Regions from separate parts of the Arthrobacter sp. MDT1-48-3 genome, predicted to be linked through region 1. Evidence: riboswitches for the same ligand, from Rfam matches in the RefSeq annotation. Region 1 holds a riboswitch; each other region holds the start of a gene.
What was found. Region 1 has a riboswitch for S-adenosylmethionine ahead of ACX80L_RS02800 (transporter substrate-binding domain-containing protein). Riboswitches for the same ligand answer to the same signal wherever they lie in the genome.

Region 1 (9,855 bases):
GCCGGACATGCCACAGGGGCTCCGCGGATGCGGAGCCCCTGTGGCATGCGAGCGGATCCCGGCCCCGGCAGGACCGCTAGAGGACGTCCGAGAGGAACGACCTCAGGCGGGGCGTCTGCGCGTCGTCGAAGATCGCGGACGGTGGTCCCGACTCCACGACGACGCCGCCGTCCATGAACGTCACGGTGTCCGAGACGTTGCGTGAGAAGCCCATCTCGTGCGTGACGACGACCATGGTCATGCCCGCCGAGGCGAGGTCCGCCATGAGGGCGAGCACGCCCTTCACGAGCTCCGGGTCCAGCGCGGACGTGGCCTCGTCGAAGAACATCACCTCGGGGTCCATGGCCAGGGCCCGCGCGATCGCCACGCGCTGCTGCTGCCCGCCGGAGAGGTTGCCCGGCCGGACGTCGGCCTTGTGCTTGAGACCCACCAGGTCGAGCTGGGCGAGGGCCTTCTCCCGTGCTTCGCCGGCGGACATCCTCCGGAGCTTGCGCAGCGCCAGGGACACGTTGTCCAGCACGGTCTTGTGCGGGAAGAGGTTGAACTGCTGGAACACCATGCCGATGCGGCGGCGCAGCTCGTCCGGGTTGTCCTTGAGGACGGAGCGGCCGTCGAGCAGGATATCGCCCTGGTCGGGTTCGATCAGCCGGTTGAGGACACGCAGCAGGGTGGACTTCCCGGAGCCGGACGGCCCGATGACCGACGCCGTCGTCCCCCGTTCCACGTGCAGGTCGATCCCGCGCAGCACGTGGTTGGAGCCGAAGGACAGGTGCAGGCCCTTGCCCGTCAGTGTTCCCGATTCGATGGTCTTCATGCCTTCGCTCCTCCGCTCGTCGGAATCACCGCGGCCAGTTCGTCCGGTTCCGGTTTCTGCTTCCTGCCCACGCGGAGCCTGGTGTCGATGAAGTTGACCAGGTGCGTCAGCGGGATGGTCAGGCACAGGTAGAGCACGCCGGCCGCGATCAGGGGCGAGAGGTTGCCGGTGTTGCTCGCGGCGTCGTTGCCCACCCGGAAGAGCTCGCGTTCACTGGCGACGAGGCCGATGAAGTAGATGAGCGACGACTCCTTGATGAGCGAGATGAACTGGTTGACCAGGGCGGGCAGCACGCGCCGCACGCCCTGGGGCACCACCACGAGCTGCATGGATGCGCCGTAGCTGAAGCCCAGTGCACGCGAGGCCTCCAGCTGCCCCTTCTCCACGCTCTGGATACCGGAGCGGAAGATCTCCCCGATGTAGGCCGAGGCGATCAGCGACAGGGCGAGGATGCCCAGCGGGTAGGGGCTGGTGCTGCCCGTGACCTGCCGGAGGATGGGCCCGAGGCCCAGTCCGATGAGCAGGATGATCACGACGGCGGGGAGGCCGCGGAAGATGTCCGTGTAGATGCGTGCGATCCACCGGAGCACCCGGTTGCGGGAGATCCCCATGATCGCGAGGAGCATGCCGACGATCGTCCCGATGATCCCCGAGGCCAGGGCGAGCAGGAGGGTGTTGGGCAGTCCGACGGTCAGGAGGTCCGGCAGGACCGCGGCCATCGCCTCCCAGTCGAAGAACGTCTTGCCGAGCTGTTCGAGGGCATCCATGCAGGGCCGGCTACTTTACGTCCACGGCTTTGCTGCCGGGCTTCCAGTCGGTGGGCATCTCGCGGTCCGGGTACCACTCCTTGGTGAGCTCGGACCAGGTGCCGTCGGCGATCACCGCGTCGAGGCCCGCGTTGAGGGCGTCGATGAGGGGCTGGTTCTCGCTGTTGACCGCGTACGCCGTGAAGTTCTCCGTGTTGATGATGGTCTCGGCGATCGTGGTGTCGTCGCCCTCCTTCACCTGGCCGGTGGCCTGCTGCGACGGGGCGACCCAGGCGTCCACCTGCCCGTTCTTCACGTTGGCGTACACCGTGTTGTAGTCCGGGAAGCGCACGGGCTCGAGGCCGAGGGTGTTGGAGACGTAGTCGTCCTGGACGGTGCCCTGGACCACGCCGATGCGGGTGCTCTCCGAGAGGGAGTCGAAGCCGCTCACCGAGGAGCCGTTCTTCGTGACGACGGCCATGTAGCCGAAGTCGTAGCCGTTGGTGAAGCCGACGTTCTCGCGGCGGGCCGCCGTCGTCGAGATCGAGGAGGACCCGACGTCGAACTGCTTGTTCTGGACCTGCGCGAGGAGGGCGGAGAAGTCGGTGGAGGCGAACTCGACCTCGAGGTCGAGCTTCTCGCCGATGGCGCGCAGCAGTTCGTTGTCGTAACCGGTGAAGACACCGTCCTCGAGGAAGATGTTCGGCGGGGCGTCCGAGAGCGTGCCGACGCGCAGGGTGCCGTCGGTGATGAGGCCGAGCCCGGACGTGTCGATCTCGTCGATCGGCGTGGTGTCCTCGGTGGTGTACTGGTCGAGCGACTGCTGGTCGCTGCCGGCCAGGGCGTCGGCGGATTCGGTGGGCGTGCTTCCGCTGTCACTGCCGCAGGAGACGGTCAGGGCGAGGAGCGGCACGGTGAGTGCAGCGAGGACCTTGCGGGAGATGTTCATGGTGTCCTTCATTTCGATGCCGGCCCGGGTGCGGGCACTGGGTGTTCGGGGATGCCGGATGGCGGCAGGGGGAGGCTGCTGGCTGCTGGGTGACACGCTCGCTGTTCTGGGCTGTGCGCGCTGTGGCGGTGGTGTCCTCCGTCTACCTCGGGACAGGCCGCACGACGCCGTACTTGCCAACCGGGGGACTTGGCCCGGCGGCCGAATCTTCACCTGGAGCACCCCACTACGGGAGAGGGTTGCTGTCCAGCCGGCCAGGGCCGATGGCTGGAACTCTTGATTTCAGGAAAACGGTAGGGCAGCACGAAGCGTCGGGTCAAAACGCGGATGCCGGGAAAGTGGTGTTTGACGTAGCAAAGGGCCCCAGAGGGGCCCTTTTGTGGTGGAGATTACACGAAACGATCCACCAGTCCGGTGAGTTCTGCGGTCAGGGCGGCGGAGGTCCGGAGCTCCGTGCCGTCGAGCGAGAGGACCGGCGCGAGGAGCCGGATGCTCGAGATCAGCCACACGGCGTCGGCGTCGAGGAGGTGGTGCGGTTCCAGCGGTCCGTAGCCGAGCTCCCACCCCTGTTCCCGGGCTGCGGCGAACAGTGCGCTCTGGGAGGTGCCCGCCAGGATGCCGCTCTCGAGCTGCGGCGTGAGGAGCGTCTTCCGACCGTCGCGGTCGTACGCGAGGAGCACGGTGGAGGTGGGGCCCTCGAGGACCTTCCCGTCCGAGGAGATGAAGATGACGTCGTCGGCGCCGTGCGCCTTCGCATGGCGGATGGCGGCCATGTTGACGGCGTAGGAGAGCGTCTTCGCCCCCATCAGCAGCCAGGGAGCACGCTGCGCCACCGTGCTGTCGTAGCCGCGCTCGAGGAACAGCACCTTCAGGCCTGCCTCCCGCTGCGCCAGGGTCGACGCCGGAACGGGTGCCACCGAGACCCAGGCCGTGGTCCGGCCGGCACCCTCGACGCCGCGGGTGGCGACGAGCTTCACGACGGCATGGTCCTCACCAGGTTCCGCCGCCGAGAACTCCCGCAGGCCGGTGCGGATGGCACGGCTCCAGGCCTCGGCGTCGGGCACCGACAGGTCGAGGGCCGCGGCCGACGACGCGAGTCTCGCGAGGTGCGCCTGCTCCTTGCGGGGGGATCCGCCGACGGCGAGGAGCGATTCGAAGATGCCGTCACCGCGGGTGGCGCCCAGATCGGTGGCCAGGAGCTGCGGCTGGGCCGCGTCGACGACCCTGCCGTCGTCGTGGGCCGGGTCGAGGAACACGAGAACAGTCATGCGCTCCAGCGTATCGGCTGGGTCGCGGGAGCGGGGCGGACCGGTGCGGCGGGGCCGTCAGGTGAGCCTTGCCTTCCGCGTGAAGAGTTTCTGCAGCAGGATGAAGGCGAGGAGCAGCGCGCCGATCACGATGCGCGTCCACCAGGAACTCAGCGTCCCCTCGTAGGAGATGAAGGTCTGGACGATGCCGAGGATGAGCACCCCGGCGAGGGAGCCGAGGACGTAGCCGTATCCTCCGGTGAGCAGGGTGCCGCCCACGACCACCGCGGCGATCGCGTCCAGTTCCAGGCCCGTGCCCGCCAGGCTGTACCCGGAGAGGCTGTAGAACGAGAAGAGGATCCCGGCCACCGCCGAGCACAGCCCGCTGATCCCGTAGACGAGGACCTTGGTCCGGGGGACGGCGAGTCCCATGAGCAGCGCCGAGGATTCGCCGCCGCCGATCGCGTACACCGTCCGGCCGAAGCGGGTCTGGTGCAGGACGTAGAAGGCGACGGCGACGACCACCAGCGCGATCACGACGCCGGGGGAGATGAAGAGCCTGTCGGCCAGCGGGATCCTCGCCTGGGCCATCGCGGTGAAGAAGGGGTCGGTCACGGTGATCGAGTCGACGCTGATCATGTAGCAGAGGCCCCGTGCCAGGAACAGCCCGGCGAGGGTGACGATGAAGGGCTGGATCTCGAAGACCTGGATGACCAGCCCCATGAGGAGCCCGAAGGTCGCACCCGTCAGGATCACGAGGGCGATGACGGCTATCGGGTTCCACCCGGCCTGCAGGAGTGCTGCGGCGATCATCATGGAGAGCGCGACGACGGATCCGACCGAGAGGTCGATCCCGCCGGTGAGGATCACGAACGTCATCCCGACGGCGAGGACGATCAGGAAGGTGTTGTCGATCAGGAGGTTGAGGAACACCTGGCCGGAGAGGAACCCGGGGTACATCACGGCGCCGGCGGCGAACATCGCGAGGAACAACCCGGTCGTGGCGAGTGCCGGCGCGTAGCGCGCCTTGCCCTGGAGGCGGCTGATCCGGCTGCGGTTCAGCGGCGCCGGGGTGCGGGTGAGGACCGACATCAGCTGGACACCTTCACTTCTGACTGTTCTGTCACGGGACGCCGGCGGCGGCCGAGCAGCGCCCGGGCCTTGCTGGACTGGAGGAGGCAGACGATGATGACGACCAGCGCCTTGAACACCAGGGTGACCTCGGGCGGGATCCCCAGCGTGTAGACGGTCGTCGTCAGGGTCTGGATGATCAGGGCCCCGACGAGGGTACCCACGAGGCTGTACCGGCCCCCCGCCAGGGAGGTTCCTCCGATGACGACGGCGAGGATGGCGTCCATCTCGATGTAGAGACCGGCGTTGTTGGCATCCGCGGCCGTCACATTGGAACTGATCATCAGGCCGGCGACGGCTGCGCACAGACCGCTGAAGACGTAGACGGTCCAGGTGATGTTGCGTGCGTTGAGCCCTGCCAGCCTGCTGGCGACCGGATTGATGCCCACCGCTTCGATGAGCGTTCCGAGGGCGGTGCGCCGCGTCAGCAGCCCGGCCACGCCGAAGGCGACCGCCGCGATGAGGATGGAGATCGGGAGGCCGAGGAAGAATCCGGCGCCGATCGCCTGGTAGGAGTCGTTGGACACGGAGATGATCTGGCCGTCGGTGACGAGTTGCGCCAGTCCCCGCCCGGCCGTCATGAGGACGAGGGTGGCGATGATGGGCTGGATGCCGACCACCGAGACGAGGAAGCCGTTCCACAGACCGAGGGCCAGCCCCACCGCCACGGCGATGGCCACCGCCACCGCCGCCGTGCGGAAGGAGGAGGGATCCGGGGAGTTGTAGATGTAGGTGCAGGAGACCGCCCCGGAGATGGCGGCCACGGCTCCCACGGACAGGTCGATACCGCGCGATGCGATGACGAGCGTCATGCCCAGGGCGATGAGGATCGTCGGTGCACCGTTCCGGAGGATGTCGATGAGGCTCCCGAACAGGTGCCCGTCCTGGACACGCACGGCCAGGAAGTCGGCGCGGAAGAGCTGGTTGAGGAGGAGCAGGAGGACCAGTGCGAGCACGGGCCAGGTCAGCCGGTGCTTCAGGAGGGCGTTCATGCGTTCGTCCCCGCGATGATCGTCATGACGTCTTCCATGGTGACTCCGTCGTTGGCCAGGTCGGCGACCATCTCCCGGTCCTTGAGCACGGCGATCCGATCGCTCAGCCGGAGCACTTCCTCGAGCTCGGCCGAGATGAAGATGATGGACATGCCGTCGGAGGCGAGGGTGCTGATGAGCTTCTGGATCTGCGTCTTCGCGCCGATGTCGATGCCCCTGGTGGGTTCGTCGAGGATCAGCAGCCTGGGGTTCGTGATGAGCCAGCGGGCGAGCAGCACCTTCTGCTGGTTGCCGCCGCTCAGATTTCGAATCAGGGCGTCCTTACTGGCCGGACGGATGTCCAGGGCCCTGATGAACTTCTCTGCCAGCTGGTCCTGCGTCGCCCGGGGGATCCGCCTCAGCCATCCCTTGCTGGCCTGCATGGCCAGCACCAGGTTGTCGCGGACGGACAGGTCGCCGATCAGTCCTTCCTCCTTCCGGTTCTCCGAGGAGAAGGCGATCCCCCGGTCGATCGCGGAGCGGGGAGTCCGGAGCGTCCGGACCGTTCCGCCGATCCGCAGGCTGCCCTGATCGGACCGGTCGGCCCCGAAGAGCAGCCTCGCGGTCTCCGTGCGTCCGGAACCCAGCAATCCTGCCAGGCCGAGGATCTCGCCGGCGTGGATGGCGACGGTGACGTTCCGGACGGAGCCCTTGCGGCCGAGGCCCTCCGCCTGCACGAAGGGGGCATCCTGCGTGCGGTCCGACTGGCGGCGGCCCTCGGCGTCCTCGAGTTCGGCGAGGGCGTCCATCTCCTTGCCGATCATCTTCGAGATGAGTGCCATGCGCGGCAGGTCCCGGGTGAGGTATTCGCCCACCAGCTTCCCGTTGCGCAGGACGGTCATGCGGTCGGAGATCTCGTACACCTGCTCGAGGAAGTGGGACACGAAGAGGATGGCGACGCCACGGTCGCGCAGCGTCCGGATGACCGCGAACAGTTGCTGGACCTCGTCGGCATCGAGGCTCGAGGTGGGCTCGTCCAGGATGAGCACCCTGGCGTCCACCTGCACCGCCCGTGCTATCGCGACGAGCTGCTGGAGGGCGATCGAGTGGGAGGACAGGACGGACCCGGGGTCGATGTGCCCCAGCTGGAGCTGCCCGAGGACCTCCCTCGCCTTCCGGCGGACCTCCTTCCAGGAGATGCCCCCGCGCCTGCGCGGCTCCCGCCCCAGGAGGATGTTCTCCTCGACCGACAGGTTGGGGCAGAGATTGACCTCCTGGTAGACCGTGCTGACGCCTGCGGCCTGTGCCTCCGCAGGGGAGGTGAAGCGGTGGTCCGAGCCCATCACGGTGATCGTCCCGCCGTCGATCGCGTAGACGCCCGTCAGGGCCTTGATCAGTGTCGACTTCCCGGCGCCGTTCTCCCCCATCAGGGCATGGACCTCACCCTGGAACAGCCGGAGGTCGACTCCGTCGAGGGCCTTCACGCCGGGGAATTCGATGGAGATCCCGGCCATCGCGACCACGGGGACGATCTCGTTCATTGTCCTGCCCTTCTGTCGGGGATGCGGTGGCCCGGCCACCGCATCCCCCGTCGTCGACCCGGACACCCGCTTCCGGTGTGCCGGATCCTGTCGAGCTCCTAGTACTCGCGGCTGGCCAGGACTTCCTTGGCCTGCTCCGGGGTGAAGGCGGATTCCTCCGTGACGACGCGGGCGGGCACCTCCTCGCCGGCGACCACCTTCGCGGCCAGGTCCATCAGCTGCTCCCCGAGGAGGGGGTTGCACTCCACGATGTAGTTGATCTTGCCCTCGGACAGCGCCGTCATGCCGTCCTTGACGGCGTCGACGGTGATGATCTTGATGTCCTTGCCCGGCACCTTGCCCGCGGCCTCGATCGCCTCGATCGCACCGAGTCCCATGTCGTCGTTGTGGGCGTAGACGACGTCGATGTCCGGGGTGTTCTTGAGGAACGCCTCCATGACCTGCTTGCCGCCGCTGCGGGTGAAGTCGCCGGTCTGGGACTCGACGATCGTGAGGTCGGGATCCGCCGCGATGGCCGCTTCGAACCCTTCCTTCCGGTCGATCGCGGGGGCCGCTCCCGTGGTGCCCTGCAGCTCCACGATGTTGATCGGGCCGTCCGTCGACGCCGAGTCCTCGACGAGCCAGTCGCCGGCCTTCTTGCCCTCCTCGACGAAGTCGGACCCGAGGAAGGTCTTGTACAGGGAGGTGTCGGCGGAGTCGACGGAGCGGTCCGTCAGGATCACGGGGATGTCGGCATCCTTGGCTTCCTTGAGGACCGTGTCCCAGCCCGACTCGACGACGGGCGAGAAGGCGATGACGTCCACCTGCTGCTGGATGTAGGACCGGATCGCCTTGATCTGGTTCTCCTGCTTCTGCTGCGCGTCGGAGAACTTGAGGTCGACGCCTGCCTCCTTGGCGGAGTCCTGGATCGACTTGGTGTTGGCCGTGCGCCAGCCGCTCTCGGCGCCCACCTGTGCGAAGCCCATGGTGATCCCGTCATCGGAACCGCCTCCTGCGTCCGAGCCGCCACCACACGCCGTCAGCGCGAGGGTGGTCGCTGCGATGACCGTCACGAAGGATTTCTTGAACACTGCTGCCTCCTGGAATTCGGAACCGCAGCAAGGAGCACCTGCACCGTCGTTGCTGCGCGGGCGTCGTGCCCTGGCTGCAATTGTGAACGCTAACAATTTGACGGTCAAGTGATTCCGGTCACATTTTCGACACGGTGCGGAACGCCTCGGAACGACGTCGCCGGGGGCGATACAGGCTCCGGGTTTCGTGCATACTGGGACCACGTGGGGAGATGGGCGACAACTCGATGGCCGAAGTAACAGCACCGCGGGGTCCGAGCCTCACGGACGTGGCGACGCTCGCAGGGGTCTCGCACCAGACGGTGTCCCGTGTGGTCAACCGGCACCCCAACGTCAGCGACGCGACCCGTCGGAAGGTGCGGGCGGCGATCTCGGAACTCGATTACCGTCCCAACGCCGCCGCGCGCTGGCTCGCCACGGGGCGGACCCATTCCATCGGCATCCTCGCCGGCGAACTGGCGCAGTACGGGCCGTCGAGCGTCCTCATGGGCATCCAGGACGCGGCCCGGAGTGCCGGCTACTTCCTGACCGTCGTGACCCTCAAGGACTACTCCGAAACCGCCGTGGACGAAGGGCTGAGCGGGCTGCTCAACCACGGGGTCGAGGCCGTCGTCGCGGTCACCCCGCATGTCTCGGCCCTCGAGGTGCTCGCGAAGGTCCAGACCAGCATCCCGATGGTCATGGTGGGCGGCGGCGGCGGGATCGACGGCGACGTCTCGCTCGATCAGGAGGGTGGAGCGGCGCGGGCGGTGGAGCACCTCGTGGAGCTCGGACACCGCCGGATCGCGCACCTCGCCGGGCCGCTGGACTGGGTGGATGCGCAGCGCCGGGTGGACGGGTGGCGCAGGGTGCTGCGCGCACACCGGCTCGGGGACGGAGCGCTGTACCAGGGGGACTGGAGTGCGCGGTCCGGCTACGACGCCGGGATGCGGCTCGACGTCTCCGACGGCACCACCGCGGTCTTCGCCGGGAACGACCAGATGGCCCTGGGCCTGCTGAAGGCGCTGCGTGAGCGAGGCTGCAGCGTTCCCCGCGACGTGAGCATCGTCGGGTTCGACGACGTTCCCGAAGCCGAGTTCTACGAGCCCTCGCTGACCACCGTCCGGCAGGAGTTCCACGACCTGGGCCGGTCCTGCATCGACGCCCTGATGGACCGCGGGGCCCGGAGCCCTGCGGACGCGGGCCCGCTGCGCCTGGTCATCAGGGGGAGCACGGGACCTGCCCTGCCGCACTGAGGGCGGCCCGCTGGTCATCCCTCGGCGCATACCTTGCCGGGACGCAGGAGAGGCCGGACCGCATCCCGCGGTCCGGCCTCCGTCGAAGGGAAGTGCTACTTCTGGTCGCCGTCCTTGCCGTCGAAGGTGTCCTTGGCCTTGTCCTTGGCCT
Region 2 (9,855 bases), on a different contig from region 1:
CTCGGATTCCTCGGAGCACCGCTGCTGGTGGCGTCCGTGGCAGGGCTGCTGTTCGGGCTCTGGGGGCCGGTGTCCCTGCTGTCCGGGCTCGGCGCACTCCTGCTCGCGCTCTGGGAGTTCTCCCTGGGCGTGTGGCTGATCACCAGGGGCTTCCGCTCCACGCCGATCACGCAGGACCTGGCGCTCGCCGTTCCGGCGCCGGTCCGCAGGGGTGCCTCGACTGTCCCACCGGCGCTGTAGGAGCTGCACCGGGCAGGCCGTCCGGGCGGGTGATGACGACGGCATCCTCCGGCAGCAGAAGCCTTGTGGACGGCAAGGCCCGGTCCTACACTGATGTAATCAACCAAATGGTTGATCAACGAGGAGGTGGATCATGGAGGACGACACCCTCGATGCCGCCTTCTCGGCGCTCGCGGATCCGGCCCGAAGGGCCATTATCGCGCGACTGTCGCGCAGTTCCGCCACCGTCAACGAACTGGCGGAGCCGTTCGCGATCAGCAAGCAGGCCGTCTCGAAGCACATCCAGGTGCTCGAGCAGGCCGGCCTCATCACCCGCACGCGGGACGGGCAACGCCGTCCCTGCCACCTCGATCCGGCCGCACTCGAAGCGCTGACGGGCTGGATCGACACCTATCGCCTGGAGGCCGAGCGGCAGTACCGACGGCTCGACGGCGTCCTCTCGACCCTGAAGGACCAGCACAGCAAGGAACGATCATGAGCAATCCAACCTCCATCGCCGCGCAACCGGACCAGCCGTTCGTCGACATCGTCCGCGAGTTCGACGCCCCGCGGGACCTCGTCTTCCGGGCGTTCACCGAGCCGGACCTCGTGCGGCAGTGGCTCGGCCCGCACCGCATCACCACGGAGATCGTGGACTTCGACGCCGTGACAGGCGGCATCTATGCCTACACACATCGCGACGGCGAAGGCAACGCCTACGGCTTCCGCGGCATCTTCCACACCGTGATCGCGCCGGAACGGATCATCCAGACGTTCGAGTTCGACGGCGCGCCGCACCATGTCAGCCTCGAGAGCATGACGTTCGAGGACCTCGGCGACGGGCGGACGAGATGCTCCGGGCGTTCCGTGTTCCTCGCTGTGGAGGCGCGTGACGCGATGATCAGCAGCGGCATGGAGGCCGGCGTCAACGAAGGCTACGAGCGTCTCGACGACCTGCTCTCCTCCCTCTCCGTCGCGAGGTGACCCGGCCGGCCGCGGGGTGGTCCCGGCCCTTGTCCGGGCAGGGGCCGCCCCGTAGCATCCGGTCATGGAGATCATCGAGTACCACCCTCGGCGGGACCAGCTCGTGTACACCTTCGGTGGCAGCGCACCCGTGCTGACCGTCCGGCCCGGCACCGCACTCCGACTCTGGTCCGAGGACGCCTTCAACAATGCGCTGACCTCGGTGGACGACGTGTCCGGCGAGAAGGTGGACCTCAACTTCATCAATCCGCAGACCGGCCCGTTCCACGTGGAGGGCGCCGAACCCGGTGACACCCTCGCGCTGCACATCGTGGACCTCACGCCGGCCCGCTCGTACGGTGCCTCGGCCACCATCCCGTTCTTCGGAGGGCTGACCAGTACCGACCGCACCGCCACCCTGCAGGAGCCGTTGCCGGACATCACGTGGATCTACCAGGTCGACACCGAGCGCCGGACGGTCGGCTTCCAGTCGCGGCTCGGGGACTTCGAGGTGGCGCTCCCGCTCGAGCCGATGCTCGGCACCGTCGGCGTCGCGCCGCCCGGGGGTGAGGTGCGCTCCTCGCTCGTACCGGAGCGGTTCGGCGGCAACATGGACGCGCCGGACGTCAAGCCCGGCACCACGGTCTACCTCGGCGTGAACGTCGAGGGTGCGCTGTTCTCCATCGGCGACGGACACTATCGCCAGGGCGAGGGGGAGGCCTGCGGCACCGCCGTCGAGGGCGCCATGCACTCGACGATCATCGTGGAACTCATCAAGGGCGGGGCGCCGTCCTGGCCGCGGCTCGAGACCGACTACCACTGGATGGCCGTCGGGTCCTCCCGGCCCATGGAGGATTCGTGGCGTATCGGCCAACTCGAGATGGTGCGGTGGTTCGGCGAACTCTTCGGGCTGCACCACCTCGACGCCTACCAGCTCCTGACGCAGACCGCGCTCGCCCCGATCGCCAACGCGGTCGACGCCAACTACAGCGTCGTCGTGAAGGCACCCAAGGCGCTCTTCCCCGCCGTCGACGCCTATGGCGGACTCCATGCCCACCTCCGGCGGCAGGCCGCCGAGCTCCGCTGATCCCGATTCGCCCTATCGACGGGCGTCGCGGGGAACCGTTCCACAATCGGCGTCCGGAGACACTGCGGGCGCCGGTCCGGGGACCGGCGCCCGCAGTGCGGTGGGGTTACTTGGCGAGGAAGCGGAGCAGGACCTCATTGATCTCGGCGCCGTGGGTCCAGAGCATGCCGTGCGGTGCATCCTCGATCTCGACGTACTCGGCGGAGGGGAGGCGCTTGGTGAATTCGCGCCCCGTCGCGTCGATCGGCAGGATGCGGTCATCGGTGCCGTGCACGATCAGCGCAGGCACGGTGACCTTCTCGACGTCGGAGCGGAAGTCGGTGAGCCAGGAGTCGACGACGGCGAACGACGCGTACCAGGACGACCCCGAGGCGACGTTCCACGCGTTGCGCAGTGCTTCCTCGCTGAGGCGGTTGCCGAGGAAGTTGTCGGTGTTGAAGAAGTCGTCGTAGAAGTTGGTGAACCAGGCGTAGCGGTCCTCGATGGCCGCGCTGCGGATGCCGTCGAAGACGGTCGAGGGGACGCCGGTCGGGTTGTCGTCGGTCTGGAGGAGGAACGGTTCGAGCGAGGCGAGGAAGACCGCCTTCGCGATCCTCGACTCCCCATAGGTGCCGATGTAGCGACCGACCTCCCCGGTCCCCATCGAGAAGCCGACGAGGACGGCGTCGTGCAGGTCGAGCGTCTCGAGCACGGTGTTGAGATCGGCTGCGAACGTGTCGTAGTCGTAGCCGGTGGTGGGCTTGCTCGACTTCCCGAAGCCGCGGCGGTCGTACGTGATGACGCGGTATCCGGCGGTCAGGAGGGCGGCGGTCTGCTTCTCCCACGAGCCGCCGTCGAGGGGATAGCCGTGGATCAGAACGACGGGCTGGCCCGTGCCGTGGTCCTCGTAGTAGAGCTCGATGTCCGTGGTGTTCTCGGTGCCGACCTTGATGAAGCCCATGTTCCTGGTCCTTGTCTCGAGCGGAGAGAACGTTCGTTCTCTCTCGGTGATCACATCGTATAGAACGATCGTTCTCCATTCAAGTAGAATGGCTTCATGAATATTTCCGAGGCCCGCACACGGATCGTGGCGAGCGCCGACGAGCTCTACAACGCGCGGGGGATCCAGGCCGTCGGCATGGACGAACTGCGCGCAGCGGCGGGTGTCTCGCTCAAGAAGCTCTACCAGGAGTTCCCGTCCAAGGGGAGCATCGTCATGGCCGTCCTCGAGCGCCGGCACCGGTCCTGGGCCGAAGGGCTGGACGCGACGGTGCGGCAGGCTCCGACGCCGCGCGCCCGCCTGCTCGCGATCTTCGACTACCTCGCGCAGTGGTTCGGCGAGGACTCCTTCCGTGGCTGCGGCTTCGTGAACAGCTTCGCCGAACTCGGCGCCGTGAGTCCTGACGTTGCCGATTACGCACGGCAGCACAAGGAGTCGTTCCAGGAGTACGTGGGGAAGCTGGCCGAGGACGCGGGCGCACCGCCCTACCTCGGACCACAACTGTCGATCCTCGCCGAAGGCGCACAGACGACGGCGGCGATCGCCGGCACCGTCGACGCGGCGGTCCAGGCGCGGCAGGCGGCCGAGGTGCTGATCGATGTGGCGCTGGGCCATGAGGTCCGAGGTGCGGCCTAGTCCGGGAGAACCCGCCTGCGCACGCCGGGACGGACGGAAGCTCCGGGGGGTCAGCCGACGAGGTCCTGGTACTCGGGATGGTCGGCGATGAAGGCCGCGACGAACTCGCACCTCGGCACCACCGTGAGGTGCTGGGTGCGGGCGTCGTCGAGCGCGTACCGGACCAGGGTGCTGCCCACTCCGTGGCCCTCGACGTCCTCGTCCACGACAGTGTGCGTGAAGACGATGGTGTCGCCGGAGCGTTCGTAGACGGCGACGCCCGCCGGTTCCCCGTCGAGGCTCGCCGTGTAGCGGCTCTCGTCCTCGTTGTTGCTGACCTGGATCTCGTTGTTTCCGGTACTCATGTTTGTCACTGTGGCACCCGGCCTGCAGGGCGGTCAACGCCCAGGGGTGCGTTGTGCCGCCCGGCGCAGCACGCGCGCGACACTGCTGTCCATGGCTGCCGTTCCGCGATGTGGGAAGGATGTCCTGCGACGGATCCGGACGCCGTCGTGCCGCGGATCCGGTGCGTCGTCGTGCCGTGGCGCTGCGCGCCCGTCGTGTCCTAGTCGCGTGGGGCCGGCGTGCCGTGGCGCTGCGCGCCCGTCGTGTCCTGGTCGCGTGGGGCCGGCGTGCCGTGGCGCTGCGCGCCCGTCGTGTCCTGGTCGCGTGGGGCCGGCGTGCCGTGGCGCTGCGCGCCCGTCGTGTCCTAGTCGCGTGGGGCCGGCGTGAGACCCTGCCGGACGGAGCTTCCGTTGAGCAGCCAGGCGACCGCTTCCGCCTCGGAGGTGAAGAAGCGCGTGTCGGTGGGGGAGCGGTGGGAGAAGCCGGACATCACCTCGTCGACGGCGTCCTCACCCACGAGTGCCACTCTCGAGAAGCCGCGGTAGGCGGCCATGCCGACGCGTGCCTCGGGGGTGATGCCGGTGATGCCGTGCATGTGCACCAGCAGCGGCAGTGTTGCCGGGCCGTGGAACTCGGCCAGGGCGCGAGCGGCGGCGACAGCGTGAGGATGGGTGATCTCGACACCGCGCCTCCACCGCAGCCACAGGATCCCCTTGTCGAGGTGGGCGCTGAATGGGTCCATCGTGGTCCTTACCGGAGGAACAGGGGCAATGGTGTGTCAGCGTAGCAAGGTGCACCCCCGAAGTCGGCTGCGCGTCCACGGTATGGTTCTCGTTCCGGGCCCCTAGGCAGCGGGTAGCGTCTCGTTCATGACACTGAGCATTCTGGTGACGGGAGCAAGTCGCGGTATCGGTGCGGCGATCGCGCACGAGCTCGCCGGCAGGGGACATCGCGTATGCGTGCACGCCGGTCGCGATCTGCAGGCCGCCGAGGCCGTCCGGGAGGCGTTGCCGGGTACGGGACACGCCGTCGCGATCGGGGACGTCGCCGATCCCGAGGCGTGCCGGCAGCTCGTCGATGCTGCCACCCGGGACCTCGGCGGGATCGATGTGCTCGTGAACAATGCGGGCATCTTCGAGGCGCATCCTGTCGACACGGTGTCCTTCGAGGACTGGCAGCGAGCATGGCGGCGGACGCTCGACGTCAATCTGGTGGGGCCGGCGAACCTGGCCTGGCTGGTGGCGCGCCGGCTGCTCGACCGGCCGTCGGGGCCGAACGGCGGACGGCTCATCAGTGTCGGATCTCGAGGCGCCTACCGGGGTGAGCCCGCCACGCCGGCCTACGGTGCGAGCAAGGCGGCCCTGCACTCGATGACGCAGTCCCTCGCCGTCGCGCTTGCGCCGCACGGCATCCTCGCTGCAGCGGTGGCGCCCGGCTTCGTCGAGACGGACATGGGACGGACTGTGCTCGACGGCCCCGGGGGAGATGCCGTGCGTGCCCAGAGTCCGTTCGATCGCGTGGCGACCCCGGAGGAGGTGGCGCAGGCCGTGGCCTGGCTCGCCACCGATGCGCCGCTGTGGGTCAGCGGCACCGTCGTGGATGCCAACGGGGCGTCCTACTTGCGCTGACATCGCGCCGCGTGAGATCGCGGGTTTCGAGCGTCGAGCCAGGGACCGCGATCCGGGACCGAGGACAGCTGTGCGAGGCCCACCCTGATGAAACGACGACGCACGGTTCCGGCGCCGGGTTCCACCGTGCGCCAGGGAAGGCATGCTGATCGTGACGCTCTGTGACAGGTGCGTCTGGACGGTGATGCAGGCGGGCCTCTACGCTCGTCAGCAGAATCAAGAGTTCCAACGCAAAACCCTGGTTTGTTGGACGGCAACCCTCTCGCTGTAGTGGGGTGCCCCAGGTGAGGATTCGGCCCGGGCTGCACCAGCCGGGCAAGTATGGCGCTTCCCCACGGCAGTGCCCCGACGTGAGGACCTCCCATGCCCGTATCACCGCGCCGTATCCGCTTCAACGCCTTCGACATGAACTGCGTGGGCCACCAGTCACCCGGTCTCTGGCGCCATCCGGAGGACCAGTCGTGGCGCTACAAGGACCTGCGCTACTGGGCCGATCTGGCGAAGACGCTGGAGAAGGGCCTGTTCGACGGCATCTTCATCGCCGACGTCCTCGGCACCTACGACGTCTACGGCGGATCCAACGAAGCGACCCTGCGGCAGGGTACGCAGACCCCGGTCAACGATCCGTTCCTGCTCGTGTCCGCCATGGCACTCGTCACCGAACACCTCGGGTTCGGCGTCACCGCCGGCACCGCCTACGAGCACCCGTATCCGTTCGCGCGCAGGCTCTCCACGCTGGACCACCTCACCAACGGCAGGGTCGGCTGGAACGTGGTGACCGGCTACCTGCCCTCCGCTGCGCGCAACATGGGCAACGAGGACCAGCTCGAGCACGACGAGCGCTACAACCACGCGGATGAATACCTCGAGGTCCTCTACAAGCTGCTCGAGGGATCCTGGGAGGACGACGCCGTCGTGCGTGACCGCGAAACCGGTGTCTTCACGGACCCGGCCAAGGTGCACGACATCAACCACGACGGCACCTACTTCACCGTCCCGGGCATCCACCTCAGCGAGCCCTCGCCGCAGCGCACCCCCGTCATCTTCCAGGCCGGAGCGTCCTCGCGAGGGATCGCCTTCGCGGCGGGCAACGCCGAGGCGGTCTTCGTGGGTGCACCGACCAAGGAGATCCTGAAGGACGTGGTGAAGAAGATCCGCGACGCCGTCGAGGCCGAGGGTCGCGACCGCTACTCGGTGCGGATCTACACGCTGCTCACCGTGATCACGGACGAGACGGAGGAGAAGGCCAAGGCGAAGCACGCCGAATACCAGAAGTACGTCAGCTACGAGGGAGCGCTCGTGCTCGTCTCCGGCTGGTTCGGTGTGGACCTGTCCGTCTACGGCCCCGACGAACCGCTCGGCGCCGTGAAGTCGAACGCCATCCACTCCGCTGTGGCCACCTTCCAGAAGGTGAACGACGACGGCGCGCCGTGGACCGTGCGGGACATCGCCGAGTGGGCGGGAATCGGTGGACTGGGTCCGCGGATCGTGGGGTCGGGCAAGCAGGTCGCGGACGAGCTCCAGGCGTGGGTGGAGGAGACCGACGTGGACGGATTCAACCTCGCATACGCGATCACACCCGGATCCTTCGAGGACGTCATCACGCATGTGGTCCCGGAGCTGCAGAAGCGCGGAGCGTATCCGACGGAATATGCCGAGGGGACGCTGCGCCAGAAGCTGTTCGGCAAGGGCGACCGGTTGCCTGAGGAGCACCGCGGCGCGAGCTTCCGCCTTCAGCCCGTCCGTCCCTGACGCACTGCGTAACCGCGCCGTCGGGGTTCGTTCTTTGACTGAGTACAAGCTGGGCCGGCATCTGCCCGGCATTTCGACCGGCATGCGGGAATAGGCGTGCGCTGGGGGCTGAACACTTTCGTATGGGTGGCCAGCCCCCACAACCGGGGACTAGCGTCGGAACCAAGACATCCGACGACCAGAAGGAGTTCCCATGTCACGCGTAGCCATCATCGGTGGGCACGGAAAAGTAGCGCTGCACCTCACGAAGATCCTCACGGGCCAGGGTCATCAGGTCAGTTCGATCTTCCGCACCCAGGACCATGCTTCCGACGTCGAGCAGGCGGGCGGCACGCCCGTGGTGGCCGACGTGTCCGAGCTGTCGGTGGCGCAGATGGCCGACGTCTTCCGCGGGCACGACGCCGTCGTGTGGTCTGCCGGTGCCGGTGGCAGCAGCCCCGAGGCCACGTACGCCGTGGACCGGGATGCAGCAATCCGTTCGATGGATGCAGCACAGGAAGCCTCGGTCGGACGGTACGTCATGGTGTCCTACCTCGGCGCGAGCAAGAATCACGGTGTGCCCGAGGACAACGGGTTCTTCCACTATGCGGAGGCGAAGGCTGCTGCGGACGAGCACCTGCGCAACTCCGAACTCGCCTGGACGATCCTGGGCCCCGGTGCCCTCACCACCGATCCTGGTACGGGGAAGATCGAGGTCTCGGACAAGCCGCAGCAGGATTCAGTGCCGCGTGAGGACGTTGCGCATGTTGCCGCAGTCGTCCTCGGCAACCTCGGCACGGTGGACAAGACCATCCAGTTCAACAGCGGCGAGACGCCGATCGCGGACGCCATCGAGGCTGCTCTCTAGGACTGTGCCGGCACTATGCGGACGGCCCGCGGGGTGAGCGCGCCGTCCGCAGGGTATTCCTGTGCTGTTCAATACCGCTGTTCAATACCGCTGCCCAGTACTGCTGGGTCAGTGCCGCCGTGTTGGGCCAGTGATTCAGCGCCGCGGGTCCGGGTCGGTGCGGGTGTAGCTGATTGCCTGGTCCGGTTGCTTGTCGTAAAGCATTCTTCCGGCTTGCCGGTAGGTGTTCTGTCGGGGCGTGCCCGCCCGGCCGGGGTTGCCGGGGGCGTGGAACCAGGGGATGCCGTTGCGCGGTTCGACGGTCCAGAGGCCCTGGTGGATGACGTGGTGGTGCCGGGTGCAGAGCAGGACGCCGTTGCTGATATTGGTCTCTCCGCCACGGGACCACGGGGTCATATGGTGTGCTTCGCACCAGCTGGCGGGGATGGTGCAGTCCGGGAAGGCGCAGCCCTTGTCCCGGGCGACCAGGGCCCGTCGAAGGTGGGGTGGAAAGAGCCGTTGAGCTCGTCCGATGTCGAGGACCTGACTACTGCTCCCCAGGACGAGAGGGATGAGGTCGGCATCGCACGCCAATGTCCTGATGGTCCTGGCGCTGATTTGTTCGCTGAACACTCCATAACCGGCATGACCCGTGTGACCGGCCTGACTGATCTGACCCGCACGACCTGCGTGCCCGCCCTGACTGATCTCACCCGGATGACCTGCGTGACCGGCCTGGCTTGAATCACCGGCCTGGCTTGAATCACCGGCATGGCCGGGGCGCTTCACGTGCTGGAGGTCGCCGATCAGGTCTTTGTAGTCGATGGTGACCATGACCTGAGCACGGTGTCCGCCGGTCGCGGGGAGTCCCGTGGTGGTGAGGGCGATCTTGCAGGCCGTGACGAGCCCATCGAGAAGTGCCTGGGCCCTCGTCGGTCCGCCGAGACGACCGTGCAAACCGGCACCAGGATCCGAGCCGTGATCCGAGCCGGAATCGGCACCAGGATCGGCACCAGGATCGGAGGCTGGACTGGCATTCGGGCCAGGTCTGCCTCCGGCACATGTGCCGTCCGCTGCACCGGTAGATCCGGTGACTCCTGCGTCACCGCTCTGGCTCTGGAGCACCCGCGGATCGGTGGTGGTGTTCATGACGGTGGAGAGGTGTTCGTATTGTTCGTCCGTGGCGCCGATCTCGAGCACGTGCAGTCCGTGGCGTCGGCCTTTGAGGAAGACGCCCTGGCGTGCGTGCAGTACTTTGTCCGAGGGTTCTGATCCGTCCTGGTCGAGCGTGTCCTCCCAGCGGCGTGCCAGGACGCGGAGGATGTCCTCGTCGGATTCGATGGCCTGCTGGGTGAGGTGGTGTTCCATCGCGTCGAGCTGGTGGGGTGCTGCGAACGATTCCACCCGCTGCAGCGCCTGGCACACGATCGTGGCGGCCCGG
Region 3 (9,855 bases), on a different contig from region 1:
GGCCCTCGGGGACTCCTTCACCGAGGGGATCGGCGACCCCAATCCCGACAGTGTCGGGGGCAATCGTGGCTGGGCCGACCGCGTGGCCGAGGAACTGGCCCGGGGACAGGCCGATTTCGCCTACGCCAACCTGGCTGTGCGCGGCCGCCTGCTGCAGCAGATCGTCGACCAGCAGGTGGAGCCCGCCCTCGCGCTGCGGCCGGATCTGGTCACCATCTCGGCCGGCGGCAACGACCTGCTGCGTCCCGGCGGCGATCCGGATGAGCTGGCCGAGCGGCTCGACGCCGTCGTCGCCACGCTCTCGGCGTCCGGCGCGACCGTCGTCCTGTTCACCGGACCCGACGTCCGGGAGACCGTCCTCGGCAGCATCCGGTCGAAGACGGCCATCTACAACGAGAACCTGCGGACCGTCGCCGCCCGCCACGAAGCGGTGATCGCGGACATGTGGGCGCTGCGGCAACTGCTGAACACCCAGATGTGGTCCTCCGACCGCCTGCACTTCTCGCCGCTCGGGCACCACACCATCGCCGCGATGGTCCTGGACACCCTCGCCGTACGGCATACCCTCGAGCCGCTGCATCCGAAGGAGCTCCCGGCCCGCACGTGGCGGGCAGCGCGGGCGGAGGACTTCGTGTGGGCCCGGGAGTACTTCGTGCCGTGGGTCCTGCGCAGGCTCCGGCACCGGTCGTCGGGCGACGGCGTCCTCGCGAAGCGGCCGGACGTCGCACCGATCTTCGGGCCGGGCATGCCGCCGGGTGCTGGAGACTGACCGCCGCCGGGCGGTCAGTCCCCCCGGCGGCGCAGCCCGTCGTTCCTAGCTGTCGAGGGAGACCTCACCGTTGGCCACGGCGTCGGCGCACGCGCTGAGGTCCGGCCCCGGCTTGAAATCGACGAACTGCGGCTGCAGCTTCTGGAAGAGGAATTCGTAGACCTCGTCGCGGGACTTGCCGTCCATCGTCTCCACGGCCTCGCGGACCGCCCCCTGCAGCGCGCGGTCCGCGTCCAGCAGGATCTTGTCGCGTGCTTCCTGGTTCCAGCCAATGGTGCTCAGTTCCATGAACAGCTCCTCTTTCGACGTCGGTGGTCCCGGGACTTCGACCCGGGACCTGCCTGCCGCGAATTCCTAAGCAGGCTTACCTCCAAGACTAGGTGCCGGTCCGTGGAAACCCAACCGGTATCTGCTACCGGGTGTAGAAGGCGGCCCGGAGGTCCGCGTCGAGCTGGTGGATCTGCGTCAGGAAGGCGTCGTGGCCCACCGGTGAGGAGATCATGTGGACGGGCACCTCGCCCGGCAGCCCGGCGGCCAGGCGCCTCGACTGCACGGGGTAGTACAGCCGGTCCGAGTCCACGGCCGCGACGAAGAACTCCGCCGTCGCGGTCCCCAGGGCGTCGTCGAGCGTACCGCGGTCGCGCGCCGCGTCGTGGCTCATCAGCGCCTCGGTCAGGATCACGTAGCTGTTGGCGTCGAACCGGCCCACGAGCTTGTCCGCCTGGTGGTCGAGGTAGCTCTCCACCTGGTAGCGACCGCGGTCGGCGGGCAGGACGGCGCCGAACGGCTGTTCGGTGTCCTGCTCCGCGCGACCGAAGCGCGCTTCCAGCTCGTGTTCCGAGCGGTAGGTGATGTGCGCGATCCGCCGGGCGATGCCGAGGCCCGCCTCCGGACGGGCACCGTCGTAGTAGTCGCCGCGGCGGTAGGCGGGATCGAGCCGGATCGCCTGCACCTGGGCCTGGGCGAACGCTATCTGTTCGGCCGAACTGGCGGCGGTGCAGGCGATGACGGCGCACCGCTGAACGCGCTGCGGATACATGAGTGCCCATTCGAGGGCGCGCGCCCCGCCCATCGAGCCGCCGAGGACCGAGTGCCACCGGCCGATGCCGAGCCGGTCGGCCAGCAGGGCCTCGGCCCGGACGGAGTCCCGGATGGTGATCAGGGGGAAGCGCGAGCCCCACGGCGTCCCGTCGGGCGCGAGGCTGGCCGGCCCCGTCGAGCCGTAGCAGCCTCCCAGCATGTTGATCGACACCACGAAGTACCGGTCGGTGTCCACCGTGCGGCCGGGACCCACGAGCGAATCCCACCAGCCCTCCTCCTCCGAGTCGCCGCGTGCCGCGTGCGAGCTGCCGGTCAGGGCATGCTGCACGAGCACGGCGTTCGACCCGTCCCGGTTCAGCCGGCCCCAGGTCTCGAAGGCGAGCTGCACGTCCGGCAGCGTGCCGCCCGTCTCCAGGGCCAGCGGACCGATCGGCGCGATGCGCAGGAGCCCGTCCCCCGGAGGGCGTGCGCCGTCGATCCCGGGGTGCAGCGGAGCAGGAGGGTAGGTCGTCACGAAGGGCTAGGCTCCTTTGGCGGCGCGGAAGCCCGCGTCGAGGTCGGCGAGGATGTCGGTGATGTTCTCGAGGCCCACGGAGAGGCGCACGAGGCCCGGGCGCACTCCGGCGGTCAGCTGCGCCTCCGCCCCCAGCTGGCTGTGGGTCGTGGACGCCGGGTGGATCACGAGCGAGCGCACATCGCCCACGTTCGCGACGTGCGAGTGGAGTTCCAGCCCGTCGACGAAGCGCTTGCCGGCCTCGAGTCCCCCGACGATGTCGAAGCTGACGATCGCGCCCGTGCCGTTGTTCCGCCCGTACTTCCTGCCGCGCTCGTACCAGGGACTCGAGGCGAGGCCCGCATAGGAGACGCGCTCGACGTCGTCGTGCCCCTCGAGCCACTCGGCGACGGCCTGGGCGTTCTGCACGTGGCGCTCCACGCGCAGGCTGAGGGTCTCCAGACCCTGCGCGATGAGGAAGGCGTTGAACGGCGACACGGACGAGCCGAGGTCGCGCAGCAACTGGACGCGGGCCTTGAGGATGTAGGCGAGGTTGGCGCCGAGGGCGCTGCCGACACCGAGGTCCCGTGCGTAGACGAGTCCGTGGTAGCTCTCGTCCGGGGTGTTGAAGCCCGGGAAGCGCTCGGGGTACTGGGCGAAGTCGAAGTTCCCCGAATCGACGATGACGCCGGCGATGGCATTGCCATGCCCCCCGAGGTACTTCGTCGCGGAGTGCACCACGATGTCCGCACCCCACTCGATGGGCCGGATCAGGTACGGCGTGGACAGCGTGTTGTCCACGATCAGGGGGATCCCGCTCTCGTGCGCGACCGCGCTGATGCCCTCGATGTCGAGGACGTCCTGCCGGGGGTTGGACACGACTTCCCCGAAGAAGAGCTTGGTGTTCGGCCGGACGGCGTCGCGCCACTGCTCGAGGTCGTCAGGGTCCTCGACGAAGGTCGTCTCGATACCGAACCTCTTCAGCGTGTGCTTGAAGAGGTTGTACGTGCCGCCGTAGAGGCTCGGGCTCGCCACGATGTGGTCACCCGCCTCGGCGATGTTCAGCACCGCGAAGGTCTCCGCCGCCTGGCCGGAGGCCAGGAGCAGCGCGCCGACGCCGCCCTCGAGGCTCGCGATCCGCGTCTCCACCGCTTCCTGCGTGGGATTGCCGATGCGCGTGTAGATGGGCGCGAGTTCCGTCAGTGAGAACCGGTTCGCGGCGCTCTCGGCACTCGGGAAGACGAATGACGACGTTTGGTAGATGGGCAGCGCACGCGCTCCCGTGGCGGTGTCCGGCACCTGGCCGGCGTGGATCTGGCGTGTCTCGAAGGACCAATCGTCGGACATGGTGCTCCCTGTAGGAAGGGGCTCCGCCGGGTTCCGATGCTCCCGTCGGTGGACGCCGTTCCAGGAGACCGGGCCCGCAGGAGCCCGCGCTTGCACGACGCCGGTGTGGCGCCGAACCTGGTCTTCACCCGGGGCACCCCACCGCGGTTGGAGGGTTGCCGGCCAGCAAGCCGGGGCTTCGTGCTGGCACTCATGACCTGCATTCATGAAAGCCCATCGGGGCGTATCCGGCAACCCGTGTGACCCTCCGTGAAGGAGCGGCTCACCCCCTTCGGCGGTCGGTCGAACGGGTAAGGCAAGCCTTAGTCGAGACGCAGATCACTTAGTGCCAAAATATCGGCATGCGCCTGGACCACGTCTCTTATGCCTGCGAACCCGATGGACTTGCTGCGACCGCCGACCGGATCTCGGCCAGGCTCGGCATGGAACCGGTGAAGGGCGGTGTGCACCCCCGCTTCGGCACCCGCAACATGATCTTCCCGCTGGTCAACGGCCAGTACCTGGAGGTCGTCGAGGTCCTCAACCACCCCGCGTCGGACAAGGCGCCGTTCGGCCAGGCCGTGCGGGCGCGTTCCGAGGCCGGTGGAGGCTGGATGGGCTGGTGCGTCGCCGTCGACGACCTGGGACCCTTCGAGGAGCGGCTCGGCCGCGGTGCGGTTCCCGGCAACCGCAAGTTCCCGGACGGCCAGGAGCTGACCTGGCAGCAGATCGGCATCAAGGGCCTCATCGCGGATCCGCAGGTGCCCTATCTGCTCCGCTGGGACGAGGGCACCGAGTCCCTGCACCCGTCGAAGGCCCGTCCTGCGACGGTCAAGCTGGACTGCCTCACGATCGCCGGCTCGTCCGAGCGCGTCACGGAATGGCTCGGCACGGAGGTCGAGGAGACCCTCGACGGCGTCCAGGTCCAGTGGATCGCACCCAACGGCACCCCGGGCATCATGTCCGTGACCTTCGAGACCGCCGACGGCCGCATCGAGATCTGACCTCCGCCGCGGACGCAGAAGGGACCGGACATGATGTCCGGTCCCTTCTGCTGTGTCGCTGCTGTGGTGAGGAGTGATCAGGCGTGGGTGTAGGTCAGGCAGTCCGCGGCCTCGGCGCCGGGGCCCACCTTGACGGCCGGGGCGCTGCACAGCAGGTCGTGGTTGTAGCTGCACTCGGATCGCTGGCACGCTCCGACGTGCGCGAGCATCTTGGGCAGTCCGCCGCTGATGGACGTGTCGATGAACGTGGCGCAGGACGCGTGTTCCTCGCTGCCCGACACGGTGATGGCGACGGCGGTGCAGCCGTCGTGGTTGAAGGAGCAGTTGTGGACGCTGCATTCAGAGACACTGGTGACGACGCTCATGATTCCTCCTGGCTGGTCCGGTGAGGCCCCGATCGGGGCCGCCGCTTCGCTGAACGGACTCACGGTAACACCGCGTCCACCGGATAATTTAGTCATGATCGGCGTGCGCAATGACCGAAGGTAAGGCTTCGCTCAGGCGGTCACCCGCCGATCCCGATGGCGGGACCGAGCAGGGTGAATCCGACGAAACCCGTGATGTCGATGAGCGCGTGTGCCAGGACGAGCGGCATCACCCGACGGCTGCGCGTGTAGAACCAGGCGAACAGCAGGCCCATGAGCACGTTGCCGAGGAAGGGCCCGAACCCCTGGTACAGGTGGTAGCTGCCCCTCACGAGGGCGCTCGTGAGGACGATGGCCGGGGTCGACCAGCCGAGCTCCCGCAGCCGGAGGAACAGGTACCCCACCACGATGACCTCCTCGAGCACGGCGTGCCGGACCGCCGAGAGGATGAGCACGGGGATCGTCCACCAGTAGGTGTCGAGCGCGGCGGGCACCAGCGCGGTGGTGATGCCGAGCGCGCGGCCGCCGGCATAGACCCCGAGCGTGCCGATACCGATGACCGCCGCCAGGCCGATCCCGAACCCCATGGTCCGCAGGGGCCTCTCGAACGTGAGGCCGAGGCGCCGGAACGCCGAGACCCCGTGGCCACTGAGCAGGAACAGGACCAGGGCCACCGGCACCAGGGCGAAGAAGATTCCCAGCAGCTGGTAGGTGAGGTCGAAGTACTGCCGGTCGTCGAGCACCGGGTTCAGCGTGGTGGTCTGCGCGGCGAGGGGGCCGCGCGTCAGCTTCTCGGCCAGGCTCACGATCGCGTACACACCGGACTGTCCGAGGGACAGGCCGAAGACGATGAGCAGCTCGGCGGTGATGCGGCGCCTCGGGACGGGTGGCTCCGGGTGGACGGCACCGCCCGGTGCTGCTGGAGCGGACGGGGAGGACTCGGCAGTCATGGCGCTATCCTTCCAGCGGCGGCTGGTGATTCCCAGTCCGCGGACATCCGCCTGCCTCCCCTACCGCACGCGGCTCCCGGCCCGCCAGACGGCATGGACGAGCGGCATGCCCGGCCGGTATGCGAGATGCGTGGCCGAGGGCGCGTTCAGCAGTTGCAGGTCTGCACGGTGCCCGACGGCCAGGGAGCCGACCGCGCGCCGGCCGTCCTCGTCGTCGCCCGTGTGGCGCCGGAGCGCGAGCGCTCCGCCGAAGGTCGCGGCGCGGACCGCCTCCTGCACGGTGAGGCCCATCTGGAGGACGGCGGTGGCCACGCAGAAGGCCATCGAGCTCGTGAACGACGTACCGGGGTTGCAGTTGCTGGCGATCGCGAGTTGCACGCCGGCGTCGAGGAGCCTCCGGGCGGGCGGGAACGGCTGGCGCGTGGAGAGGTCGCAGGCGGGCAGGCAGGTGGCCACCGTGCCGGGTTCGCCCCGCGCAGCGAAGCCGGCCCAGGTACCGGCGAGCGCCTCGACGTCGTCGTCGGTCAGGTGGTTGACGTGGTCCACGCTGGCGGCGCCGAACTCGACGGCGAGCGCGACGCCGTCGCCCGGTCCCAGCTGGTTGCCGTGCACGCGCAGGCCGAGGCCGGCTGCGGCGGAGGCGGAGAGCACGCGGCGTGACTGCTCGGCGGTGAAGGCTCCCGTCTCGCAGAAGACGTCGGCCCAGCGGACGTAGGGGCGGACGGCGTCGAGCATGGGCCCGCACACCAGATCGGTGTAGTGGTCCGCGTCCTCCCCGCGCGGCACGAGGTGCGCACCGAGGAACGTGACCTCGTCGACGACGCCTGCCGCGATGCGCGCACTGCGCGCCTCCTGCTCGACGTCGAGCCCGTAGCCCGTCTTCGTCTCCAGGTAGGTGGTCCCGCCCGCCGCGGCCTCGGCGACCCGGGCCAGCAGGAGTCGCGTGAGGTCGTAGTCGCCGGCGGCACGTGTCGCGTCGACGGTGACGGCGATACCACCCGCGGCGTATGACTCCCCCGCCATGCGGGCCTCGAACTCGGCCGTCCGGTCGCCGGCGAACACGAGGTGCGTGTGGCTGTCGACCCAGCCCGGGAGGCCTGCACGGCCACCGGCGTCGTGGCTCTCGTCGGCGGCAGGGGCGTGCGCGGACGCGCCGATCCAGCTGATGCGCTCGCCCTCGAACACCACGGCAGCGTCCGGCAGGGTGGTGCCGTCGGGGTCCGAGGTGAGGAGCTCACCGATGTTCGTGATCAGGACGGACATCAGTGCTGCTCCCGGCTGTGGCCCGCCGGGCTCCTGCCAGGCTCGTGCTCCCTCTGCGCCGCCTCGTCCAGCCGGGCGATGGCCGTGACCAGCAGGTCGGCGGGCCTCCCCAGCGTGGTGTGGACGCCGTCGCGCGCCACGAGGACTCCCCCGACGACGACGCCCGTGACGTCCTGGCCGGTCGCGGTGTAGGCGAGCTGCTCCCGGGAGGACCCGGCCGTGCGCGCGGTGCCCGGATCGACGGCCATGAAGTCGGCGGCGCGGCCGGGCCGGAAGCCGGCGCCCGGCCGGGCCTGCGCGGCTGCCCCGCCGAGAGAGGCGATGGCGTGCAGCTGCTCCGGTCCGAAGTGACCCCGCCGCCCGGTGCGCAGGCGCTCCCCGTGCTCCAGCGCCCGCATCTCCAGCCATGGGTCCACGACGGCGTGCTGGTCGGTGCCGAGGGCGAGCGTCGCTCCCGCTGCGCGGAGGTCGCCGGCCGGGCCGATGCCGTCCGCCAGGTCCGCCTCGGTGGTGGGACAGAGGACGACGGCGGCCCCGGCACCGGCGAGGACGGCGATGTCACGCTCGCTGACGTGGGTCGCGTGGACGGCGGACAGCCGGCTCCCGACGAGTCCGTAGGAGTCGAGCAGGGCGGTCGGCGTGCGGCCGGTGGCACGGAGGCAGTCCTCGTTCTCCGCGGGCTGCTCGGAGAGGTGGACATGCAGGGGGAGCCCGTCCGGCAGGTGCTGGGCGATGACGGCCAGCTGGTCCTCGGGGACGGCGCGCACGGAGTGGATGGCGGCACCGACGGACACCTGGTGGGCCGGGTGGAGTACGGCGACCGTGGCACGGAGGGACGCGAGCCGGTCGAGCCACTGCGCGGCGGTGCCGTCCGAGAACCGGCGCTGCCCCTCCTCGAGGGGAGCCCCGAAGCCCCCGGCGAGGTAGCAGGTGTCCAGCAGGGTCAGCCGGATGCCCGCGCGGACGGCCGCCCGCGCGAGGGCGAGCTCCATGGCGTGCGGGCCGGAGTCCCCCTGCCCGTAGGGTGTGCCGTCGGGCTGGTGGTGGACGTAGTGGAATTCGGCGACGCTGGTCCAGCCCACCGCGACCATCTCCGCATAGGCGGCGGTGGCCAGTTCCTCGTAGAGCTCCGGGGTCAGGGCCGCCGCCGCGCGGTACATGCTCTCCCGCCAGGTCCAGAAGGTACCACCGTGGTCGTGGGTACGGCCCCTCAGGGCACGGTGGAACGCGTGCGAATGCGCGTTCGCGGCACCGGGGAAGGCCACACCGGACAGGACGACGTCGCCGGCCTGCGCCGGGACACCGGACGCGACGCCGACCACCGTGCCGTCGGCGTCGACCTCCACGCGGACCGCGTCCGCCACGCCGTCGCCTCCCAGCCAGGCGGACTCGCACCACACGGCACTGACCGCATCCCGCCCGCTTGCTGTCTGATCCGGCCCGTGCCAGCGCTCCGGGCGGGCGCCTCCGTTCAGCAGCGTCACAGGAGGTCTTCGAGGACGTCCGCGAGGGCGGTCGCACCCGCATCGGCGTCGTCGCGCTCCACGAACTCCTCGGGCGAGTGGCTGATGCCCGTGGGGTTGCGGACGAAGAGCATCGCCGTCGGTGCGATGCTGCCGAGGATGCCCGCGTCGTGACCGGCCCCCGTCGGCAGCGTCGGCGCGCCCGGGAAGGAGCGGCCGAGCGCGTTGCCCAGCGTGCGCTGCAGCGCGCCGTCGAAGTGCACCGTGGTGCTGCGGGATTCTTCGGTCAGCGTGGCACGGCACCCCTCGAAGGCGCAGATCTTCTGCGCCTGCCCGTGGATCCGCTCGATCAGGGCCGCGGTGACGGCGTCCTCCTCGTGGCGCACGTCGAGCCAGAGGTCCACGCGGGACGCGATGACGTTCGTGCCGCCCGGTACCGGCTGGAGGCGCCCCACCGTGGCCCGCGCGCCGTCCTGCTCGGCGGCGATCCGCCGGGCGGCGAGGACCACCTGGGCGGCGGCGACCATCGGGTCCGCGCGGTCGGCCATGAGGGTGGTCCCCGCATGGTTCCCCTGTCCGGTGACGGACAGCCGCCAGCGGCCGTGGCCGAGCATGGTGGAGCCGACGGCGACGGCGGAGTCCAGGTCGATCAGCCCGCGCCCCTGCTCCACGTGCAGCTCGACGAAGTCGCCGATGTGCCGGATGGCCTCCTCGTCGCGGCCGAGGTGCGTCGGATCGACGCCGGCCGCCCGCGCGGCCTCGGCGAAGGTGGTGCCGTCGGTATCGGTCAGGGAGCGGACGGCGTCGGGGTCGAGCGTTCCCGTGAGCAGGCGGGAGCCGAGGCAGGACACCCCGAACCGTGAGCCCTCCTCCTCGGGGAAGACCGTGACGGCGAGCGACCGGTTCGGCTGCACGCCCCGCTCCCGCAGGAGATCGACGGCGACGAGCGCCGAGGCGACGCCGAGCGGCCCGTCGAAGGCGCCGCCGCCGGGGACGGAGTCGAGGTGGCTGCCGGTCACCAGGGCGCCGTCCCGGCTGTCCGTCGCGTCCCACCAGGCCCAGAGGATGCCGTTGCGGTCGGTCTCCACGGACAGCCCGCGGGCTTGCGCCTCGGCGGCGAACCACTCGCGCAGGGAGAGCTCGGCACCCGTGTACACGCCACGGGAGTACCCGCCGCGGGT

Region 2: it holds a riboswitch for S-adenosylmethionine, as region 1 does, so the genes downstream of both, ACX80L_RS07225 (LLM class flavin-dependent oxidoreductase) here and ACX80L_RS02800 (transporter substrate-binding domain-containing protein) in region 1, are expected to answer to the same signal.
Region 3: it holds a riboswitch for S-adenosylmethionine, as region 1 does, so the genes downstream of both, ACX80L_RS05160 (bifunctional o-acetylhomoserine/o-acetylserine sulfhydrylase) here and ACX80L_RS02800 (transporter substrate-binding domain-containing protein) in region 1, are expected to answer to the same signal.

The regions. Positions count from the first base shown of each region.
Region 1 is NZ_JBTNDL010000001.1:572,756-582,610, reverse strand. It holds gene ACX80L_RS02810 (amino acid ABC transporter ATP-binding protein) at 77-814, opposite strand; gene ACX80L_RS02805 (amino acid ABC transporter permease) at 811-1,581, opposite strand; gene ACX80L_RS02800 (transporter substrate-binding domain-containing protein) at 1,592-2,509, opposite strand; SAM riboswitch class IV at 2,674-2,791, opposite strand; gene ACX80L_RS02795 (aminodeoxychorismate lyase) at 2,899-3,777, opposite strand; gene yjfF (galactofuranose ABC transporter, permease protein YjfF) at 3,835-4,848, opposite strand; gene ACX80L_RS02785 (ABC transporter permease) at 4,848-5,879, opposite strand; gene ACX80L_RS02780 (ATP-binding cassette domain-containing protein) at 5,876-7,399, opposite strand; gene ACX80L_RS02775 (substrate-binding domain-containing protein) at 7,498-8,469, opposite strand; gene ACX80L_RS02770 (LacI family DNA-binding transcriptional regulator) at 8,697-9,704, shown strand; gene ACX80L_RS02765 (hypothetical protein) at 9,800-9,855, opposite strand, start outside.
Region 2 is NZ_JBTNDL010000002.1:510,192-520,046, reverse strand. It holds gene ACX80L_RS07270 (DUF4386 domain-containing protein) at 1-240, shown strand, start outside; gene ACX80L_RS07265 (ArsR/SmtB family transcription factor) at 374-718, shown strand; gene ACX80L_RS07260 (SRPBCC family protein) at 715-1,203, shown strand; gene ACX80L_RS07255 (acetamidase/formamidase family protein) at 1,268-2,269, shown strand; gene ACX80L_RS07250 (alpha/beta fold hydrolase) at 2,376-3,209, opposite strand; gene ACX80L_RS07245 (TetR/AcrR family transcriptional regulator) at 3,306-3,884, shown strand; gene ACX80L_RS07240 (GNAT family N-acetyltransferase) at 3,935-4,228, opposite strand; gene ACX80L_RS07235 (SpoIIAA family protein) at 4,573-4,950, opposite strand; gene ACX80L_RS07230 (SDR family oxidoreductase) at 5,078-5,836, shown strand; SAM riboswitch class IV at 6,051-6,164, shown strand; gene ACX80L_RS07225 (LLM class flavin-dependent oxidoreductase) at 6,200-7,588, shown strand; gene ACX80L_RS07220 (NAD(P)H-binding protein) at 7,782-8,435, shown strand; gene ACX80L_RS07215 (HNH endonuclease) at 8,571-9,855, opposite strand, start outside.
Region 3 is NZ_JBTNDL010000002.1:38,315-48,169, forward strand. It holds gene ACX80L_RS05145 (SGNH/GDSL hydrolase family protein) at 1-769, shown strand, start outside; gene ACX80L_RS05150 (hypothetical protein) at 815-1,057, opposite strand; gene metX (homoserine O-acetyltransferase MetX) at 1,182-2,324, opposite strand; gene ACX80L_RS05160 (bifunctional o-acetylhomoserine/o-acetylserine sulfhydrylase) at 2,331-3,650, opposite strand; SAM riboswitch class IV at 3,732-3,848, opposite strand; gene ACX80L_RS05165 (VOC family protein) at 3,992-4,633, shown strand; gene ACX80L_RS05170 (DUF1540 domain-containing protein) at 4,711-4,998, opposite strand; gene ACX80L_RS05175 (CPBP family intramembrane glutamic endopeptidase) at 5,139-5,948, opposite strand; gene hutI (imidazolonepropionase) at 6,009-7,211, opposite strand; gene ACX80L_RS05185 (formimidoylglutamate deiminase) at 7,211-8,575, opposite strand; gene ACX80L_RS05190 (allantoate amidohydrolase) at 8,692-9,855, opposite strand, start outside.